Linked DNA regions of Loktanella sp. M215. The protein of the gene in region 2 interacts with the protein of the main gene of each other region in a pairwise test. Links are inferred from orthologs where the notes say so. Each region holds a gene or a part of one and is shown on either strand. Other genes may lie near its edges. The genes, in order: dnaQ and dnaE.

Region 1 (6,340 bases), 610 kb from region 2 along the record:
ACGCCTTCGGTGCCGTCGTCCGGCAGGCGGTAGAGGGGATAACGATAAACCTCGTCCGCCGTCAGACTGCCGCGCAATTCCGGCTCGTAATAGCCGGTGAACAGCATGGGTTGTCCGTCCTCGATCAGGACAGGCTGAAAGAATGTCTCGAAGAAATCCCGCGCGGCGGGGCCGTCCTTGGCAAAGGCGCACAGCCGCGCCCAGTCGGGGCGCGGGATGTCGCCGCAGGTCTGGGTAAAGACGTCGAGGGCCGCCGCGTGATCGTCGGCGGCCCAGCCATCCAGATCGTCGTAGGTCAGGAAGGTATAGGTCGGTTCAGCCACGGCCGTTCCCGTCATCGCAAGAGCCACAAGAGACGTCCGTACTGCACCGCCGATCATTATTCGCCGGTGGCCACCAGCCGCCAGTTCGGGTCAGTGCTGTCCATCACGCGGGCAAAGGTCCAGACATCCTTTTGCCGTTTGATCGCGTTCGGATCGCCATCGACGATATCGCCGCCGTGGTCGCGCACGACGTAATTCATCTCTCCGGTAAAGCGGACGGTCATCTCGGCTTCTTTTGACTGCGGGTCAAAGGTTGCCTCTTTCAGACCCAGATCGCTGATGCCGACGAAGACCGCGGTGATGGTCAGGCCCTGATCGGCGCGCTGGTGCACGACCTGTTCGAAGGCGTCGTAGACTTCGGGAGAGATGAAATTCTTCACCTCGTCCAGATTGCCATGCTCGAACGCGATCAGGATCATTTCGTAGGCAGAGCGCGCCCCGGTCAGGAACTGGGTCACGTTGAAGGACGGATCGACCCGCTTCATCGCGGCGAGGGCCTGCGCCGTATCGCTGCCTTCGGTCGCGTGATCGGTGATGTCGCGGTCAGGGCCGCCTTCGATCACCTCGAAATCGCGACGACGGGGATCGGCCTTTACGGCTTGGTCGGCGGGGATCTGCGGCTTTTCAAAGCCTTCACGGGTGCCAAGGACTCCCCGCAGCCGCAGGATCAGGAAAATCGCAATTCCTGCAAGGACGAGCAGCTGAATGATGGGTCCGTTCATGTGTTCCTCTTTCCGGGCGGCTGGAAACCGTCAGTTGTCCATCCTATGTAGGGGGCACCCCGGGTCAAGTCCACCTGCACCCCCGGACCCGTGACCAAAGGACCCGATATGCGACTGCTTTTTGCGTTCATCGCCGTGCCATTGATCGAAATCGCCCTGTTCATTCAGGTCGGCGGGCTGATCGGATTGTGGCCGACGTTGCTGATCGTGCTGGTGACGGCGATCCTGGGGTCCTGGTTGGTACGCGCGCAGGGCGCGGTCGAGCTTGGGCGGTTGCGGCAATCGTTTTCGACCCTTCAGGATCCGGCTGAACCCCTGGCGAATGGCGCGATGATCCTGTTTGCCGGCGCGCTGCTGCTGACGCCGGGATTTTTCACCGATGCCTGCGGTTTCGCCCTGCTGATCCCGGCGGTGCGGCGCCGCGCCTTTCTGGCAATCAAATCGCGTGTCCGCTTTACCCAGTTCGAGATGGGTCCGCAGCAGCGGCCCGGTCCGTCCCATCCCGACGATCGCGTGATCGACGGAGAGTTCGAAACACTCGATCCTGACAAGCGCACGACGCACGGCCCCTCTGGCTGGACCCGCCATTGAGCAAGAGCGCCCCACCTGATATGTTCTGCGGCAACGCATTTTGAGGAGATATGAGATGGCCGACAACGAAACCCCGGAAAACAATACGCCTCAGCAGCCCGCCCAGCCGCCGCAGATCACGAACCGCATCATCGCACAGTATGTCCGCGACATGTCGTTCGAGAACATTCTGGCGCAGAAGGGCATCAGCGGCGACGCCACGCCCGATATTCAGGCCCGCGTCGATGTCGATGCCCGCAAGCGCGGCGGCGACGACCAGTTCGAGGTCATCACGAAGCTGAACATCACCAGCAAGACCAGGGAAAAGGGCGAGACCCTGTTCGTGCTGGAAGTCGACTATGCCGGCGTCTTTCAGGTCAGCGGCGTGCCGGAAGAGCAGATGGGGCCATATCTGATGATCGAATGCCCGCGTCTGGTCTTTCCCTACATCCGCAAACTGGTCGCAGATCTGACCCGCGAAGGCGGTTTTCAGTCACTGAACCTGGAGCAGTTCGATTACGTCGCGCTGTATCGCGCCAAGCTGGCCGCCCAGATGGAAGCGCAGAAGAAGATGCAGGAAAACCAGCCGGTCAACTAGGCCAGCTTTTTCCACAGCGCGCCGTCGCCCAGCTTGGCCACAAAGGCGGCATGGGCGGCGGCTTCATCGTCGGTCAGGCGCGGCGGCAGGGGCGTTTCACGCGGGCCGGCGCGCCACGCAGTCGTCGTTCCCGTCGCGTTCGCCTTGGATGCCTGAGTCGATAGGCCGAAATCCGGCTGACGCCCACCGATCAGTTCAAGATAAACCTCTGCCAGAATTTCGCTGTCGAGCAGGGCGCCGTGCAGGGTGCGGGCATCGTTATTGATGCCGAACCGACGGCACAGGGCATCCAGCGAGGCCGGCGAGCCGGGAAACCGCCGCCGCGCGATGGCGAGGGTATCGAGGGCACGGTCCATCGGGATGGCGGGTTTCTTGACCCAGCCCAGTTCCGCGTTGAGGAATTTCATGTCGAAGGCGGCGTTGTGGATCACCAGCTTGGCGTCGCTGCCAATGAAATCGAGGAAATCCTGTGCGATGGCCGCAAAGACCGGCTTGTCACGCAGAAATTCATCGCCCAGACCGTGCACGTCGAACGCGCCCTGCGGCATGGACCGCTGGGGATTGATATACTGGTGATAGGTCCGGCCCGTGGGCATGTGATTGACCAGTTCGACAGCACCAATCTCGACGATACGATCGCCGTCTTCAGGCTCGAATCCAGTGGTTTCAGTGTCGAGAACGATTTCACGCATGATGTTTCCCCGTCAGATCGGAAATCAGGTCTCGCACGGCCTGCCGGGTGCCGTCCAGTGTCAGCGTCTCGATCACCACATCGGCGCGTGCCCTTTTTTCCGCATCCGGCATCTGGCGAGAGAGGATGAGATCGAAGGTCTCTTGCGTCATGCCGGGGCGGGCAAGGACGCGGGCTGATTGCAGATCCGGGGGCGCGCTGACCACAAGAATCGTATCCAGCCATTCATCCGCGCCGGTTTCAAAGAGAAGCGGAATGTCGAGCACGATCAGACCGCCGGCGTGCGCTGTGATGAAAGCATCGCGGTCGGCCTTGACCAAGGGATGCACGATGTCTTCCAGCGTCTTCAAGGCAGCAGGATCGGCACGCAGGATCGCCGTAAGGGCAGGGCGGGACACCGCGCCATCGGTGATCGCCGTCGGAAAGGCAGCGGCCAAAGGTGCAACCGCAGCGCCCCCGGCGCCATAAAGGCGATGAACCACCGCATCGGCGTCCCAGACCGGCACACCCATTTCGTGAAACATGGTGGCAGTGGTGCTTTTGCCCATCCCGATCGAGCCGGTCAGCCCCAGCAGATGGGTCATGCCAGCACGGCGGCCCGCAGGGCGTCGTCCACCTCTGGCCGGCGACCGAACCAGCGTTCAAACCCCGGAACGCCCTGGTGCAGCAGCATGCCCAGACCGTCGACGGTCACGCAGCCCATCGCGGCCGCATGCTGCAGCAGATCGGTGCGCAGGGGGTTGTAGACGATATCCGTCACGATCGTGCCGGGTTGCAGACCGTCGAGCGGGATCCGCAGCTCTGGCTGGCCAGTCATGCCGAGCGACGTGGTATTGATGACGAGTGCCGCATCCTTCAGCACGGTGCCGGCCTGCACCCAGTCGACGACGACGATGCGCTGGCCGAATTCGGATTTCAGCGCCTCGGACTTGGCGCGCGTGCGATTGGCCAGCAGGATCTGTGGCACGCCGGCATCCGCCAAGGCGACGATGATCGCGCGCGCGGCACCCCCGGCGCCGAGGATGACGGCTGGGCCATCCTTTGGATCCCAAGTGGGCGCGCCGTGGCGCAGGTTCGCCATGAATCCGTAACCATCTGTGTTATCAGCATGAATCTTTCCATCTTCACGAAAGATCAATGTGTTTGCCGCCCCGATCAGCGTCGCCCGATCCGAGACATGATCGACGAATTTCAGCACGGCCGTCTTATGCGGGATCGTCACGTTCGCCCCGACGAACCCCATGCGGGGAAGAGTGCGAACGACATCCTCCAGATCCTGCGAAGCGACATGCAGGGGCACATAGTCGCCGCGCAACGCGTAGCGGCGCAGCCAGTGGCGGTGCATCAGCGGTGAACGGGATTGGCCAATCGGGTTACCGATCACACCGGCGAGGGGAATGTCTGGACGTGTCATGCGGGCAATGTTCCGCGCAACGTCAGATATGACAAGAGCTCCAAAAGCGGGAGACCGAGGATATTGAAATAATCCCCCTCGATGCGGTGAAAGAGCCGCACACCCTCTGCCTCGATCTGGTAGGCGCCGACGCAATGACGAATCTCGTCCCAGTTCCGCGCGACGTAATCGGCAATGTAGGTGTCACTGACCTCTCGCATGTGGAGCCGCACGACGCCGACATGACGCCACTGTGGCTGACCGCCGGCATAAATGACAGCCGCGGACAGCAGGGTATGGCTGCGCCCGCGCAGGGCGGTCAGCTGAGAGATGGCCGCCTGCGGTGTGTCCGGTTTTGACAGCAGGTCTTGCCCCAACGCCAGAACCTGATCGCAGCCGATCACCAGCGCCTGAGGGTCCCGCGCGGATACCTTTTTGGACTTCAGTTCGGCCAGCGTGTCGGCGATGTCGCGGGGCGAGGCATCCTCGGCACGTAATGCGTCGCGCACGGCGTCTTCGTCGATCCGTGCGCGTTGCGTTCGGAACGTGACACCAGCGTTACGCAACAATGTCGCGCGGATCGCTGATCCACTGGCCAGGATCAGGTCGTCAGTCATGTGGATAACCCATCGGAAAAGCGGTGGTCGGAACTGGTCCAGATGTGTGACATGCGGCACCTCATGGCAAGCCGACCCTGTGGCGTGGGATAAGATTCATGAAGATGAACAGTTCCTCAACATGGGGACGGGACAAGTACCGGCTGTGCACAAGTGTCGCATCATACGCGAGTCAAGTCTTAACGAGAGATAAATTCTTCGCAGATAATTCCATAAGTATATGATTTAAATACATATATTAAGATGGCTAGAGACCCCGCCGACCCTTGATCCCGGCGTTTTCTGTGGACAAATCTGCGTATGAAATTTTGATCCACAGATTCTGGCCACCCCTAATACATCATCATCTTTCTTTTCTATCTTTATTCTTTAAGGAGACCTGACAGGCTGACGGGGATAACACGATGAGCTGGCTGATCGGATACTACGACTGGATCAAGGCGCTGCACGTCATGGCGGTGATTGCCTGGATGGCCGGGCTGTTTTATCTGCCGCGTCTGTTTGTCTATCACGCTGAACGCGCGACGATTGGGTCGGAACTGGACCGTACGTTTCAAATCATGGAAGACAAACTTCTGCGCCTGATCATGCGACCGGCAATGATCACCGCATGGATCTGCGGTCTGCTGATGATCGCCATGGGTGGTCTTGATTTTGGTGCGGTCTGGGGCTGGGCCAAACTGATCGCCGTGATCGCCATGACGGGTGCCCATGCCTGGATGGCGGCCCGGCTGAAGGACTTTGCCGCCGGGCGCAACACGCGGTCCGGTCGCAGTTATCGCCTGGCGAACGAGGTGCCGACGGTTCTGATGATCGTGGCCGTGGTCGCCGTGATCGTGAAGCCGTTCTGAGACGCGTTGACTTTGCACGGTTCTGCGGCTAACGCTTTGCAGCGCAGCCCGTCCGGGCAATCCTGCGCTTCCCCGATCTGACCCTTTTGATGCGCCCGTCGTGGCGTCTGGAATTTGCCACATGTCCGAACACCGTCTGAACCTTGCCGATCTGAAGGCCCAAAGCCCCAAGGATCTGCTGTCCATGGCCGAAGAGCTTGAAATCGAAAACGCCTCGACCATGCGGAAGGGCGACATGATGTTCGCCATTCTGCGCGAACGGGCCGACGAGGAATGGCTGATCGGCGGCGACGGCGTTCTGGAAGTGCTGCAGGACGGGTTTGGTTTCCTGCGGTCGCCGGAGGCCAACTATCTGCCGGGTCCCGATGACATCTATGTCTCGCCCGACATGATCCGCCAGTATTCGTTGTCGACCGGCGATACGGTCGAGGGGACCATGAAGGAACCCAACGACAGCGAACGCTATTTCGCGCTGAAGACGGTTGAGAAGATCAATTTCGAGGATCCGGAGAAGACCAAACACAAGGTTGCCTTCGAAAACCTGACGCCGCTTTACCCTGACGAGCGGCTGAAGA
Region 2 (7,391 bases):
CGAAATGAACGGGTTATTCACATGCGCCACCGATCCTGCCGCAACGGGCAGTGGCGCCCCCTGCCGCGGTGCGCTAGACCTTTGCCCATGACCGATATCATGCGCCTCGAAGAACAGATCGCCCACCTGACCCGCCTGGTCGAAGACCTGAGCGATGTCGTCGCCCGTCAGGACCGCGCCATCGACACGGCGACCCGCCGGATCGAGATGCTGATGCAGCGCGAGGCCACCCGCGAGGCTGACGCCGGCGGCACGGTCCCGCTTGGCGACCAGCGCCCGCCGCACTGGTAGCCCCTTCTTCTGGTCAAAAATACTTCGGGGGAGGCGCAGCCGGGGGCAGAGCCCCCAGCCACGCCCGTCATCAGCGCACCATCGCCGCAACGGCCTGCGGCAGGGGCATGTCACCGTCGGTCAGCTCCAGCGCCTCCTGCCGGATGCCGGGCGCATCGACCAGTTCGGCCAGCACGCCCGCCACGTGCCCGCGCGCCACGTCGCCATAGGCAATCGCACGGCCCAGCGTGACATGTCCGTCGCCATCATCGTCCTTCAGCGTGCCCGGGCGCAGCAGCACCCAGTCCAGATCGCTTGCGGCGATCGCCACGTCGGCGCGCTTTTTCTGGGTCATATAGTGCTCGAACCCCGCGCCCAGATCCTGCGTCCGCCCCGCCTCGGGAAAGACCGAGACGACCAGCAGGCGGCGGATGCCGTTGGCGCGGGCGGCGGCGAGCATCTTGATCGGGCCGTCGCCGTCGATAACGGTCGCCCGGTCCTGCCCGGACCCGGCGGCACCGGCTGAAAAGACCACGACATCGGCACCTTTCAGCGCCGCGGTCATTGCGGCCTCGTCCATCTGCATCAGGTCACCGGCGACGGGGGTCACACCCTTCGCGCGCAGGTCGTCCGCCTGTTCGGGCTTGCGGTGCAACCCGCTGACGGTATGGCCGCGGTCCTGCAGCAACGGGATCAGGCGCTGACCGACGCCGCCGGTCGCGCCGATGATAAAGACGTGGGCCATGGGATGTTTCTTGATCTGGTTTGACCCGGCACAATGGCTTTGCTGCGGGATTGTTCCGCCTCAGCGTTCGTCGCCCGCTTCGGCCACGACGCCTTCGTGCAGCAGGTATTCGACCCAGGTGTCGCTGTCGGAAAACGACGGATAGGCGGTGACGAAGACCGTCCGGCGGCTGAGTGCGTCAAGCTTCGCACCGCAGGGTTGGCCGGACGGGGCGCCGCAATAGGCGGCCTTGATGACCTCGTAGGTCTTGTCCGTATCGGAATAGGGGCGCTTGTTCGTCGGCTGGTAGCGGACGCCTTCGTGGGTCGCCGCGTCACCCATCAGCACGAGGGCGGCGGTGAACTGACGCAGGCAACCGTCGGTGAAGCCGTCGATGTAATGCGCCCGCTGGGCCGTGCTGCTGGGGTTGGTGTCATAGACCGTATAGCCCGCCGCGGTCACCACGGGTTTGCCGAGGCTCGCGGCGCTGACGCCGCAGGTCGTGTCGATCCGGCCAAAGGGCAATCCGGCCCCGGGCGCCACCTGCCCCGCGTCCACGTCACTGTTGACGACGGGCGCGCCACCGCCGGTGCCGGCGCAGCCCGCGACGACAAGGCAAAGGATCAGACTGGTAAAACTGCGATGCATGGACAGACCCCGTTGGTGTCCGCCTGAATTAGCATCACCGCCGGTCAAAGCGAGTCCCTTTGACGGCACTAGGCGTCTTCCACCTCTATCACGCCACCCAGCGACCGCAGCGCGCCGCGGATCTGCGGATTGACCGGGAAGTCCTGCCCGAGGTCGAGTTCGACCTCGCCCGGCAGGTCCGGGTCCATCAGGCAGAAATAGATCGGCCCGCGCGCGCCCTTGACCTTGTCCCGGGTCGCGGCCTCGAGGATCGAGGCGACCGAGGGGATCGCGTCGGCGCAATCGAGGAAGACCCGCAGCCCGTTGGTGGTCGCGTCGACGACGGCGGTATCGATCGGACTGACAGAGCGGCCCAGCAGTTTCAGCTGGTCGGATTCCATCGTCGCCTCGACCTGGATCACGACCTGAGAGCCGGTTTCAAGATGCTCCCGGGCGACTTCCAGCGTGTCCGAAAACATGGTGACTTCGTATTGGCCGGTGGGGTCCGACAGCTGCACGAAGGCAAAGCGGTTGCCGCGCGCCGACTTGCGTTCCTGACGGCCCGACACGGTGCCGGCCATCTTGACGATGCAGGCGGCGCGTTCGGCCTTCACCAGCACCTCGTCCAGCGTCAGCACATTCTTGCGCTTCAAGGCGCCCATGTAGTCGTCGAGCGGGTGACCGGAGAGGTAGAAGCCGATGGCCTTGAACTCCTCGGCCAGACGCTCTGCCGGCAGCCAGTCGTCGCCGCCCGCGAGGCGCGGTTCGGGCAGGTCATCGCCGGCCTCGCCAAACAGGCTGACCTGATTGGACGACTTCTGGTCATGGATCGCGGCGGAATAGCCAACGAGCGCATCAAGGGAGGACATGACACGCCGTCGATTGGGGTCGAGGATATCAAATGCGCCCGCACGGGCCAGCATTTCCATCGGGCGCTTGCCGACGCGTTTCAGGTCGACCCGGCGGGCCACGTCGAAGAGGTTGACGAAGGGTTTGCCTGCGCGCCCTTCGACGACCAGCTTCATCGCCTCGACACCGACGTTCTTGAGCGCGCCCAGCGCATAGACCAGCTTGCCGTCCTTCACGTCGAAGGTCGCCATGGAGCGGTTCACGCAGGGCGGAATGTAGCCAAGGCCAAGACCCTTTTTCACTTCCTGAAAATAGACGCCCAGCTTGTCGGTCAGGTGGATATCGCAGTTCATCACGCCGGCCATGAATTCGACCGGGTGGTTCGCCTTCATCCAGGCGGTCTGATAGCTGACGACGGCGTAGGCCGCGGCGTGGGACTTGTTGAAGCCGTAGTTGGCGAATTTTTCCAGAAGGTCGAAGACCTCGCTCGCCTTCTTTTTATCCACGCCATTGGCCATCGCGCCCTTTTCGAACTTGGGGCGTTCCTTGGCCATCTCCTCGGCGATCTTCTTGCCCATGGCGCGGCGCAACAGGTCGGCGCCGCCAAGCGAGTACCCCGCCATGACCTGCGCGATCTGCATCACCTGTTCCTGATAGACGATGATGCCCTGGGTTTCCGCCAGCAGGTGGTCGATGGACGGGTGGACGGATTCGATCTCTCGCAACCCGTTCTTGACCTCGCAATAGACAGGGATGTTTTCCATCGGACCGGGACGGTAGAGGGCAACCAGCGCCACGATATCCTCGATACAGGTCGGCTTCATGCGCTTGAGCGCGTCCATCATGCCGCTGGATTCCACCTGAAAGACGGCGACGGTCTTGGCGGAGGCATAGAGCTTGTAGCTGGCCTCGTCGTCCAGCGGGATCGCCCCGATTTCATACTCAAAGCCTGCGGGCGGCTGGTAGAGTTCTGTGCCATCGGCAGCGTGGTTCAGGGGCCGCCCGGTCTTGCGCACCAGTTCGACGGCGTTCTGGATGACGGTCAGGGTCTTGAGGCCCAGAAAGTCGAATTTCACCAGACCGGCCTGTTCGACCCATTTCATGTTGAACTGGGTCGCGGGCATGTCGGACCGCGGGTCCTGATACAGCGGCACAAGCTCGTCTAGGGGCCGGTCGCCGATCACGACACCGGCGGCGTGGGTGGACGCGTTGCGCAGCAGCCCTTCGACCTGTTGCGCGTATTTCAGAAGGCGGTCGACGACTTCCTCGTTCTTCGCCTCTTCGCGCAGCCGCGGCTCGTCCGCCAGCGCCTTCTCGATCGAAACCGGTTTGACGCCTTCGACAGGGATCATCTTGGACAACCGGTCGACCTGACCGTAGGGCATCTGCAGCACGCGTCCCACGTCACGGACGGCGGCCTTGGACAGCAGGGCGCCGAAGGTGATGATCTGGCCGACCTTGTCGCGGCCATACTTCTCCTGCACGTAGCGGATCACTTCTTCGCGTCGGTCCATGCAGAAGTCGATGTCGAAGTCGGGCATGGAGACCCGTTCGGGATTGAGGAAACGTTCGAAAAGCAGAGAATAACGCAGCGGATCGAGGTCGGTGATCAAAAGAGCATAGGCGACCAGTGAACCGGCACCCGAACCACGACCCGGCCCCACGGGGATGCCGTTGTCCTTGGCCCATTTGATGAAATCGGCCACGATCAGGAAATAGCCGGGGAATCCCATGCCTTCGATGATGCCGAGTTCGAATTCCAGCCGCGCCTCATACTCCTCCACACTCACCGCGTGGGGGATAATCGACAGGCGGAATTTCAGCCCCTCCTGCGCCTGACGGCGCAACTCGGCCACCTCGTCGTCGGCGAATTTCGGCAGGATCGGCGCACGCTTGTAGACCTTGAAGGCGCAGCGCTTCGCGATCTCGATGGTGTTTTCCAGCGCTTCGGGCAGGTCAGCGAACAGGGTCGCCATCTCACGCTCGGACTTGAAGTAGTGCTGCGGCGTCAGACGCCTGCGCGGTTCGGACTGGTCGACATAGGACCCTTCGGAAATGCACAACAGCGCGTCATGCGCCTCGTACAGACCGGTCTTGGGGAAATAGACGTCGTTCGTGGCGACGATGGGCAGACCCTTGGCATAGGCCATCTCGATATGGCCCTGTTCGGACAGGGCCTCTGCCTCTGGCAGGCCGCCGCCGTCGGGGTGACGCTGCAGTTCGACATAAAGGCGGTCGCCAAAGAGGCTGTGCAGCGTGTCCAGCACCTGTTCGGCACGGGGCCGCTGGCCTTGCCGCAGCAGGCGCCCGACGGGGCCGTCGGGGCCACCGGTCAGACAGATTAGGCCGGTGTTGTGATGGCTCAGATCGTCGAAGTCGATCTGCGCCGCCTGCCCGCCATTGTCGAGGTAGGCGGCAGAGTTCAGCTTCATCAGGTTCAGATACCCCGCCTCGGTCTGCGCCAGCAGCACGATGGGGGCGGGATCGGGCGCGCGCTTGCCCGGTTCCGGCGTCACGTAGGCCAGCGACATCTGGCAGCCGATGATCGGCTGGATCCCCGCCTTGGAGGCATATTCGCTGAATTCGAGGGCGGCGAACATGTTGTTCGTGTCGGTCACGGCGACGGCGGGCATGCCTGCCGCCTCGGCCATGCCGGACAGCTTCTTGACAGGCACGGCGCCTTCCAGAAGGGAGTATTCCGTATGGACGCGCAGGTGGATGAATCGGGGGGATTGGGTCATGCGCCACCATAGGACGCGGGTCAGGCGGGGGAAAGCCGCTAACGCTTAGTCATAAAGCTAAGTTTATTGACACACCGCCGCGCCGGGTGCAGGATCGCTGCCATGACCATGCACCTCAATCAATTTTTCGCCGCCCTGTCGGACCCGACGCGCCGGGCTATCGTGGAACACCTGACGGCCGGGCCTGCGTCCGTCAGCGACCTCGCGGCCCCGCATCCGATGGCCCTGCCGACCTTCATGAAGCATCTGAAAGTGCTGGAACGGGCGGGCCTCGTGCAGACGATCAAGAAGGGCCGCGTCCGGACCTGCCATCTGGACGCGACACCGCTGGTGACGGCACAGGGCTGGATCGCGTGGCAGCGCAGCCTGTGGGAAACCCGGCTGGATCACTTGGACCAGCTGGCGCTCGCGCTGGACGCCGAAAAGGAAAGCGCCGATGACCGATGATCTGACCCTGAGCTTCACCCGCACGCTGGCCGCCTCGCCCGCCGCCGTCTGGCGCTGCTGGACCGAGCCGGAGCTGATCCGCCAGTGGTTTGCCCCCCGCCCGGTCGCAACCACCGCGGTCGAGATCAACCTGACCCCCGGCGGCACCTTCCGCACGGTGATGGAGGTGCCGGATCACGGCACGATGGCAGGCGACGCAGGCTGTATCCTCGTGGCGGACACCGACCGGCGGCTGGTCTGGACCAACGCGCTGGGACCGGGGTTCCGGCCCAACGCGATGGGCGACGGCCCCATGGATTTCGCCTTCACCGCCGAGATCCTGATTGCCGCCGCCCCCGGTGGCTGCACCTATACCGCGACTGTCATGCATGCGACGCCGCAGGCCGCCCATACCCACAAGGACATGGGCTTCTTCGACGGATGGGGCGCCGCCACCACGCAGCTGGAAGAGGTCGCGCGCGGCCTGTAATCGCGCGCCCCTTCTTCTGGTCAAAAATACTTCGGGGGAGGCCGCAGGCCGGGGGCAGCGCCCCCACTGCCCCCTCCATCCACGGGCATCCTGCGTCATTCGCGGGCTGGCCGCATGGGCAGCAGACCCCATGCCGCACCAGACCCGCTGATGACGCCGGGCGCGCAGCCCGTGGCCCACACTTTTCGCCAGTGCGTGCATGTCTCCTGATTGTCCTGTCGGCACCGAAAGGCACAAGCGCCCTCACCCTATGCTGAAAACGCGCAGGTTCCGCGCGCCTCGGACCGCAAAGACGCCTTGGCGGGCGGCAGCTGCGGTGCGGTGCAGTCTGGCCCCGACAGGATGACGTGACAGGCCACGGCGGCAGGCCCTGCGCCACAGGAACTGCCACGCGGGCGCCTGCGCCCTTGCCAAACGGGCCGCAAGCCGCTTTGGTGATCGAAACGGGGGCCGATCTCTACGCCGCATCGATGTCGCGCCGTCACCCGACTGATATTGGTAAGGCGGCAGGTTTTCACATGGATATCACGTTTCTTCTGAACGGAGAGACTGTCACGGCCCGCACGGCCCCCACGGTCACGTTGCTGGACTGGCTGCGGACGGACCGGGGCCTGTGCGGCACCAAGGAAGGTTGCAACGAAGGCGACTGCGGGGCCTGCACCGTGATGGTGACGGACGACCGCGGCGCGCAGAGCCTGAACGCCTGCATCCTGTTCATGGGGCAGTTGGCAGGCAAGGCGGTACGCACGGTCGAGGGGATCGCGGGGCCGGAGGGTCTGCATCCGGTGCAGCAGGCGATGGTCGATCACCACGGATCGCAATGTGGCTTCTGCACGCCGGGGTTCGTGGTCAGCATGGCCACGGCGCATCTGAACGGCCGGGTGGATCACGATGACCAGCTGGCGGGCAACCTGTGCCGCTGCACCGGCTATGCCCCCATCGTGCGCGCGGCACAGGCCGCGGCGGAGGCGCCGGTGCCGAAGCACATGCGCGACGTGGCGCCCGGCGGCGGCACGCCGCTGGCACCGCGTGACGCGGATGCGCTGGCGGCGTGGTATCTGGATCATCCGGACGGCACGCTGATCGCCGGGGCGACGGATGTGGGCCTGTGGGTCACCAAGCAGTTCCGCGATCTGGGCGATGTGGCCTTTCTGCATGCCTGCGCGGACCTGCAAGAGGTTTCGGTGACGGAGGATACCATGCATTTCGGCGCGGGCGTCACGATGACGCGGGTGCTGGAGGCGGTGGCAGGGGAGTACCCCTC

What was found.
Region 1: the proteins of dnaE (region 2) and dnaQ interact in binary tests that used the Escherichia coli proteins (3 or more experiments, as listed by UniProt). The link is inferred for Loktanella sp. M215 from one-to-one orthologs.

What each region holds. Positions count from the first base shown.
Region 1 is NZ_WMEA01000001.1:1,003,513-1,009,852, forward strand. What follows is about bases 1,058-4,057. They hold dnaQ (DNA polymerase III subunit epsilon), read right to left. Parts: upstream 2,906-4,057; coding sequence 2,210-2,905; downstream 1,058-2,209. Other genes in these bases: GLR48_RS04855 (FxsA family protein), read left to right, coding at 1,154-1,636; secB (protein-export chaperone SecB), read left to right, coding at 1,692-2,213; coaE (dephospho-CoA kinase), read right to left, coding at 2,898-3,488; GLR48_RS04875 (shikimate dehydrogenase), read right to left, coding at 3,485-4,057. Outside these bases: mltA (murein transglycosylase A), read right to left, coding at 1-323; GLR48_RS04850 (Tim44/TimA family putative adaptor protein), read right to left, coding at 380-1,045; more of GLR48_RS04875, read right to left, coding at 4,058-4,318; GLR48_RS04880 (Maf family protein), read right to left, coding at 4,315-4,914; protoporphyrinogen oxidase HemJ, read left to right, coding at 5,319-5,765; transcription termination factor Rho, read left to right, coding at 5,887-6,340. UniProt on the Escherichia coli protein: DNA polymerase III is a complex, multichain enzyme responsible for most of the replicative synthesis in bacteria. The epsilon subunit contain the editing function and is a proofreading 3'-5' exonuclease.
Region 2 is NZ_WMEA01000001.1:389,292-396,682, forward strand. Bases 1,511-5,561 are described here. They hold dnaE (DNA polymerase III subunit alpha), read right to left. Parts: upstream 5,212-5,561; coding sequence 1,711-5,211; downstream 1,511-1,710. Other genes in these bases: GLR48_RS01885 (hypothetical protein), read right to left, coding at 1,511-1,642; GLR48_RS01895 (ArsR/SmtB family transcription factor), read left to right, coding at 5,314-5,561. In the rest of the region: GLR48_RS01875 (SlyX family protein), read left to right, coding at 88-291; GLR48_RS01880 (NAD(P)H-binding protein), read right to left, coding at 362-1,015; more of GLR48_RS01885, read right to left, coding at 1,076-1,510; more of GLR48_RS01895, read left to right, coding at 5,562-5,658; GLR48_RS01900 (SRPBCC domain-containing protein), read left to right, coding at 5,648-6,127; GLR48_RS01905 (xanthine dehydrogenase small subunit), read left to right, coding at 6,646-7,391. UniProt on the Escherichia coli protein: DNA polymerase III is a complex, multichain enzyme responsible for most of the replicative synthesis in bacteria. This DNA polymerase also exhibits 3' to 5' exonuclease activity. The alpha chain is the DNA polymerase catalytic subunit.